3 regions of the Streptomyces sp. NPDC048383 genome follow, and region 3 is predicted to be linked to each of the others. Evidence: riboswitches for the same ligand, from Rfam matches in the RefSeq annotation. Region 3 holds a riboswitch; each other region holds the start of a gene.

Region 1 (2,256 bases), on a different contig from region 3:
GCCGTCGCCGGAATCGTGACCGTGTCGCGACTCTATTGCAACACGCGAATATTTCCGAGGACGGCTGGAAATCCGAAACATTTCACGCAGCGGGGAGCGGTGAGGGGTGAGCGGGGCAGCCGACGAGGGCAAGGGCCGGCTTCGCAGGCGAGCCGGCTCCCGGGAACGCGGAAGGCCCCGGCTCGGGGAGCCGGGGCCTTCCGTGGAAGTGGTGGTGCGGTGCCGCTCGGATCAGAGGTTCACGCCGTGCGAGCGCAGGTACGCCAGCGGGTTGATGTCCGAGCCGTACTGGGCACTGGTGCGGGCCTCGAAGTGCAGGTGCACGCCGCTGGAGTTGCCGGTGGTGCCGGCGAGGCCGATCTGCTGGCCCGGGGCGACCTGCTGGCCGGCGGACACGCTCAGCGAGTCCATGTGGCCGTACTGCGTGTAGGTGCCGTCGTTGTGCTTGATGATCACGTTGTTGCCGTACGCGCCGCCCCAGCCGGCCTCGACGACGGTGCCGGCGCCGACGGCGCGGACCGAGGTGCCGAGGGAGGCGTGGAAGTCGATGCCCGTGTGGCTACCGGAGGACCACATCGCGCCGCCCGCACCGTAGGAGGTGCTGACGTAGGAGCCCGCGATGGGCGAGACGTAGGTGTTGAGGCGCTTGCGCTCCTCCTCGCGGGCGACGCGCTCGGCGGTCTCCCGCTCGGACTTCGCCTTGGCCTCGGCGACCTCGGCGACGCGCTTGGCCTCGGAGGCGCGCTGCTTGGCGTCGGCCTCGGCCTGCGCCTGGGCGGCGACGGCGTCAGCGGCGCGCTGCTGCAGATCGGCCTGGGCCACGATGTCGCCCTGGAGGTCGTTCGCGACGACCACCGGGTTCTGGCCGGTGTCCTCCATGGAGGGTCCCGGGTTGTCCGCCGCGAAGGCCGGGGCGGCGAGGGTGCCGACCACGCCCGTGGTGGCGAGGGCGGCTATACCGGCGTAGCCGGCGGTCTTGCGGCTCAGACGGCTGGAGCCGCGGTGCTTGCCGGAGCCGGTGGGACGACTGCCAAACGCCATGAAGGGGGTGGTCCTTTCCTTCCCTCTCGCCTACCGGGTTAGCTGACGGGTTCGGAGCAGGAAGGTCTCCTACGGGCCTCCTCTTGCGAGGCGGTCCGATTCACCCCAGGGACTGTGGGTCCCCGGCTCCCCAGGCTCGCGCCTGACGGGGACTCGGCGATCACTGTTCGGTGCCGCGGGTGCGGCGGGCACAACTGACGAACAGCAGGGCCGACGCTAGGCGGATCATCAGTGGATCGCCAAACACACGAGCACTTTTGTTGCGTACGCCACACCGCATACGAGCAACCAAACCACTAATCGGACAAAAGGGGCCCTGACGGATAATCCATCAGAGCCCCTTCAGAAACGGCCGGTTACCGGTGGAGGGGCGGTCGCCCGCCGCTCGATTCCCGGTCGACCACGGGTCAGTTGGTGACGACGGTTACGGCGCCGATGCCCAGCGCCCGTACGGGCTCCTCGATCTGCGCCGCGTCGCCCACCAACACCGTCACCAGACGGTCCACGGGGAAGGCGCGCACGACCGCCGAAGTCGCCTCCGCCGTACCGGTTTCGGCCAGCCGCGCGTACAACCGCGCCTGGTAGTCGTCCGGCAGCTCCTGCTCGACCTGGTCCGCCAGCGTGCCCGCGACGGAGGACGCCGTCTCGAACTTCAGCGGGGCCACGCCCACCAGGTTCTGCACCGCCACGTCCCGCTCGGCGTCGGTCAGACCGCCCTCCGCGAGGGTGCGCAGCACCTTCCAGAGGTCCTCCAGCGCGGGGCCGGTGTTCGGGGTGTCCACCGAGCCGCTGATGGCGAGCATCGAGGCGCCCTTGCCGTCGGCCGTGGAACGCAGCACCTGACCGAAGGCGCGCACGCCGTACGTGTACCCCTTCTCCTCGCGCAGCACCTTGTCCAGGCGCGAGGTGAGCGTGCCGCCGAGGCAGTACGTGCCGAGCACCTGCGGGGCCCACACGAGGTCGTGGCGGTCCGCGCCGATGCGGCCGATCAGCAACTGCGTCTGGACGGCGCCGGGCCGGTCGACGATGACCACCCGGCCCGTGTCGTCGGCGGTCACCGGGGGCACCGGGCGGGGCTCGGCGGTGTTGCCCGTCCAACTGCCCAGCGTGTCGGCCAGGACGGCGTCCAGGTCGATGCCGGTCAGGTCGCCGACGACCACCGCGGTGGCGGTGGCGGGGCGTACGTGGGCCTCGTAGAAGGCGCGGACGGCCGCG
Region 2 (2,256 bases), on a different contig from region 3:
ACGGCAGCGGCGAGTACGGCGGGCTCCAGTTCACCCAGGAGCAGTGGAGGAACGCGGGCGGACTCGCCTACGCGGAGCGCCCGGACCTCGCCAGCCGCTCCCAGCAGATAGCCATCGGCGAGAAGGTGCTGGCCTCGCAGGGCCCCCAGGCGTGGCCGCTGTGCGCCGCCTCGGCCGGACTGACCCAGCAGGGCCCGGCCGCCGCGGTGGACCCGGGTGACCCCCGGCCCGCCGGGCCGGTCGCCCCCGCCCCCGTACGGCCCGACGGTTCGGTGCCCGTCGCGGGCTCCGAGCCCGCCGTCGACTTCGGGGCCCCGACCCCGCAGCCGGCGCAGGGTGGCCCGTCCACCGGCCCGACCGGCCTGCCGGACTACCCGCAGGGCCCCGCCGGCGGACTGCCCGTCATGCCCGACCCGGACTCCCCGGCCCCGTCCACGGACCCGACGGTCCCGCCGACGACCGCGCCGCCCACCACGACCCCGCCGACCACGGCGTCCACCACGCCGGTGGACCCGACGGCCCCCGGAACCCCGACCGTTCCGGGCACCCCCACCGTTCCGGGGGACCCGACGGCGCCCACGGCCCCGCTCACCCCGGGTGCCACGCCCTCGGCCGTGCCGGCCGGCGCGATCGACGCAGCGGTCGACGGAGCGGGCAAGCACCGCGGTCCGGCGGCCGTCGAGCCGCACGGCTCGTCTGACGCCGCGTCGACCCCCTCGTACACGGTCAAGGCCGGCGACAGCCTCACCGCGATCGCCGACGCCCAAGGCCTCAAGGGTGGTTGGAACACGCTCTACGCGGCCAACGAGCAGGTCATCGGCGGGAACGCGGACCTCATCAAGCCGGGTCAGAACCTGGATCTAACCAAGGAATAGGGGCAGTTCGCCCAGTCGGAAAGAGTTGAATGTCCGTTATCGGCAAATGAGACATGCGTCTCTTCCGATCAACTGGCGTGTCTCGTTCCGGAACTTCCACAAACCCGCCCCTCACCTGCGTAAACGTACTTTTGAGGAACGCAAGGAGGCCGGTTTCTCCCTGATGTCGCGCGTTGAACATCAGGGGGAGACCTGTCTACCTTCTGAGTCGCTCGCCACCGCGGGCTCCTTCGACCGCATCGCCGAATCCTGCCGGCGGACGGGGGGAACAGTCGTCGCGCAAGCGCCGAAGGCAGGAGCGGGGGAACCAAGGTAGGCGCCGGGAAAGGCCGTTGGAAGACGGCCGCGTACCGGCTTGGGGTTAAGCCACGTGCTCGACACGTGACCGGGCAACTCATCCGCCCGAACCCGACAGCTCACCTCGAAGGCGTCGGTGAGGAGAACTCCATGCTGCTTTCCGGCAAGGGCAAGCACCGTCGCGGCTCCAAGGCCGTCCGTATCGTCACGCTCGCCGGTGTCGCCGGTGTCGCCGTCGCGGCCCCGCTGATGGCCGCCGGTACCGCGAGCGCCGCGACCGTCTCCGAGTGGGACAAGGTCGCGCAGTGCGAGTCCGGTGGCAACTGGGCCATCAACACCGGCAACGGTTACTACGGCGGCCTGCAGTTCTCGGCCTCCACCTGGGCCGGCTACGGCGGCAAGGCGTACGCCGCCACGGCCAACCAGGCCAGCAAGTCCCAGCAGATAGCCATCGCCGAGAAGGTCCTCAAGGGCCAGGGCAAGGGCGCCTGGCCGCACTGCGGCAAGGGCCTGTCCAACGCCGCGTACAACGGCGGCGGCTCGACCACCACGCCCGCCAAGCCGAAGCCCGAGACGAAGCCGGCCAAGCCCGCCCCGGCGAAGCCCGCGAAGCCGGCCACGCCCGCCAAGCCGGCGACGCCGAAGGCCGAGCCGAAGCGCACCGAGGTCCCCGTCTCCCGCTCCGAGCGCGTCGAGACCCCGGCCGTCAAGCCGCAGGCCCCCAAGACCGAGGCCCCGGCGACCGGCAACGGCTCCTACGTCGTCAAGGCCGGCGACACCCTGGGCACCATCGCCCAGGCGAACGGCGTCAAGGGTGGCTGGGAGAAGCTCTTCCAGCTGAACAACGACACCGTCAAGGACGCCGACCTGATCTTCCCGGGTCAGAAGCTGAAGCTCAGCTGAATCACCGCACCACACCGCACGGCGGCCTGAACACCGCACGGCGGCGCACCACACCGCATGACACCGCATCACGCGCGGTCCCGCAGCATGTCCACCGCCCGGCCCGCATCCCCTCGCGCGCCGGGCGGCGGCATGCTCGCGGGCATGTCCGGCGGCGCGTTCCGGGGCGGCTCCCGCGGCC
Region 3 (2,256 bases):
CTTGCCGTCCGCGTGCTTGATGACGACCTCGTTGCCGTACGAGCCGCCCCAGCCGGCGGAGACGACGGTGCCCGCGCCGACGGCCTTGACGGTGGTGCCGGTGCCGGCCATGAAGTCCACGCCGGTGTGGTAACCGGAGGACCACATGCTGCCGCCCATGCGGTACGCGGTGGAGACGCCGCCCGCGACCGGGGCCACGAATCCGCCGGAGGCCGACGGGGTGGAGGGCGCCGCCTGACCCGACCCGGCGGGCTTCTGCGCGGGCGCGGCCTTCTTGGGCGCCGCCTTCGGGGCGGAGGAGCGCTCACCGGACGCCTCAGGGCGGCTGGAGGAGCGCTCGGAGCGGTTGCCGGAGCCCGACTCGGAGGCGGAGTCCGGGGTCGAGGCGGAGGGCGCCGACTGCTTCTTGGCCGGGGCCGGAGCGGCGGGTGCGGGGGCGGCCCCGGCCGAACCCGGAGCGCCGAGGGTGAGCTTGAGGCCCGGGTGGATCAGCGAGGGGTCGCTGCCGACGGCGTCGCGGTTGTCGGCGTAGAGCTGCTCCCAGCCGCCGGTGAGCCGGCGCTCGGCGGCGATCTTCGAGAGGTGGTCGCCGGCGACGACGGTGTAGACCGCGGCGGCAGCGGCGGTCGGCGTCGCGGTGGGCGTCACCGTGGCGGCCGCCTGGGGGGCCGCCGGGGCCTGCCGGGCCTGCGCGGGTGCGGTGGCCGGGGCGGCCGCGGGGGCTGCGTGGGCGCCGGTGGCACCGATCAGCGGCAGCGCGAGCGCGGCGCCGCCGGTGCCGGCCGCGGTGAGACCGCGGGATATGGAACGGGACTTCGGGCGGCGGTGCTTACCCTTACCGGGCATGGCGAATTCCTCTCCGTCGCCTGCGAGGTGAGCTGTCGGGTTCGGACTGGAGATGTCCGGCCGCGCACGTCGAGGACGCGTACGGCTTCACCCCGAGCCGGCCCGGAGAACGTTCCGGTCCGGCGGCCTACCTGGTTCCCCCGCTCCTGCCGCGCGCGTCGATAGTCGGGTGCGGTTCCCGGGCGGCGGCAGGATTAGGCTGTCCACCCGGATCGGTCGTGAAGGTAATCGAGCGGGTCCACGGGCAACAAGCCGCACATTCCCTGACGCAATCACAGGTATGAGGGTGTGAGGGAATTCCGGTCACCCTGTGTCCATTCCGCACCATCAACAACCGCCCTGGCGTGGGAATTCGGATTTCGCGATCGGGCACACACGGTCACCGTATGATCTGGCTCACGGAGCCTGGCGCGATCTCGCCTCTCCCCATGGCAAGTTGCTCCCAACCGGCGTAATTCGGACACCTCAGGACGATGCGGAGGACCACTCGTGACCCAGCAGATACCGCCACCCCTTCCGGCGATCCCCGAACCCGAACCGGAGCTGACGGGAGTGCGCAATTTCCGTGACGTGGGCGGTCTGCCGACCGCCGACGGACGACGGGTCAGGTCGGGACGACTCTTCCGAAGCGGACATCTGGCGCATGCCACCGAAACAGGAACACAGTTCCTCACCTCGCTCGGTCTGCACACGGTGTTCGACTTCCGCAACCGCGCCGACCACGCCGTGGAAGGGCCGGACGTGGAACTGCCGGGCGTGCGCTACGTGAACATCCCGCTGTCCGACCCGGCCGCCGGGAAGGAGTTCTGGACGATGGTCCGCGAGGGCGACCTGGCCCAGCTGCGCACCCTCCTCGGGGAGGGCCGGGCGGCCGAGCGCATGACCACCTCGTACCGCACGATGATCCGCACCCGGACCGCCGAACACAGCCGGGTCGTGCACGCGCTGGCCGAGGACAGCGTGCCGGCGCTGATGCACTGCGCGGCGGGCAAGGACCGGGCCGGTCTGTCGATCGCCGTCACGCTGCTCGCGCTCGGCGTCGAACGGGACGTGATCGCGGCGGACTACCTGGAGTCGAACGCCCCGCACCGCCGCTACCGGATGCGGCGCGGCGCGGACGCGGTCGAGTCCCGCCCGGCCGAGGTGGCGGAGCTGCTGGCCCCGCTCTTCGACGCGCGCGCCGAGTACCTGCGGGCGGCGTACGAGACGATCGACGAGGAGTGGGGCGGGGTGGACCGCTACCTCGCCGAAGGCCTCGGGCTCGCGCCCGAGACCCTGGTCCGGCTACGGGAGAGACTGCTGGAACCGTAGGAGCCGGGCCTCCCCCGGCCGGCAGGCCGTCAGCGGTTGCCGACGGCCTGCTTCACCAGCGTCCGGCCGAAGTCCCACATCAACGAGCCACCGCCGTGC

What was found. A riboswitch is a leader RNA that binds a small molecule or an ion and turns the genes downstream of it on or off. The one in region 3 is predicted to bind cyclic di-AMP.
Region 1: it holds a riboswitch for cyclic di-AMP, as region 3 does, so the genes downstream of both, AB0D46_RS16350 (M23 family metallopeptidase) here and AB0D46_RS04125 (LysM peptidoglycan-binding domain-containing M23 family metallopeptidase) in region 3, are expected to answer to the same signal.
Region 2: it holds a riboswitch for cyclic di-AMP, as region 3 does, so the genes downstream of both, AB0D46_RS14475 (transglycosylase family protein) here and AB0D46_RS04125 (LysM peptidoglycan-binding domain-containing M23 family metallopeptidase) in region 3, are expected to answer to the same signal.

The regions. Positions count from the first base shown of each region.
Region 1 covers NZ_JBEZKS010000020.1:32,110-34,365, reverse strand. The annotation lists gene AB0D46_RS16350 (M23 family metallopeptidase) at 232-1,041, opposite strand; cyclic di-AMP (ydaO/yuaA leader) riboswitch at 1,054-1,210, opposite strand; gene AB0D46_RS16345 (pitrilysin family protein) at 1,449-2,256, opposite strand, start outside.
Region 2 covers NZ_JBEZKS010000017.1:7,319-9,574, reverse strand. The annotation lists gene AB0D46_RS14480 (transglycosylase family protein) at 1-875, shown strand, start outside; cyclic di-AMP (ydaO/yuaA leader) riboswitch at 1,150-1,320, shown strand; gene AB0D46_RS14475 (transglycosylase family protein) at 1,323-2,075, shown strand.
Region 3 covers NZ_JBEZKS010000003.1:45,120-47,375, reverse strand. The annotation lists gene AB0D46_RS04125 (LysM peptidoglycan-binding domain-containing M23 family metallopeptidase) at 1-846, opposite strand, end outside; cyclic di-AMP (ydaO/yuaA leader) riboswitch at 851-1,017, opposite strand; gene AB0D46_RS04120 (tyrosine-protein phosphatase) at 1,336-2,157, shown strand; gene AB0D46_RS04115 (aspartate aminotransferase family protein) at 2,187-2,256, opposite strand, start outside.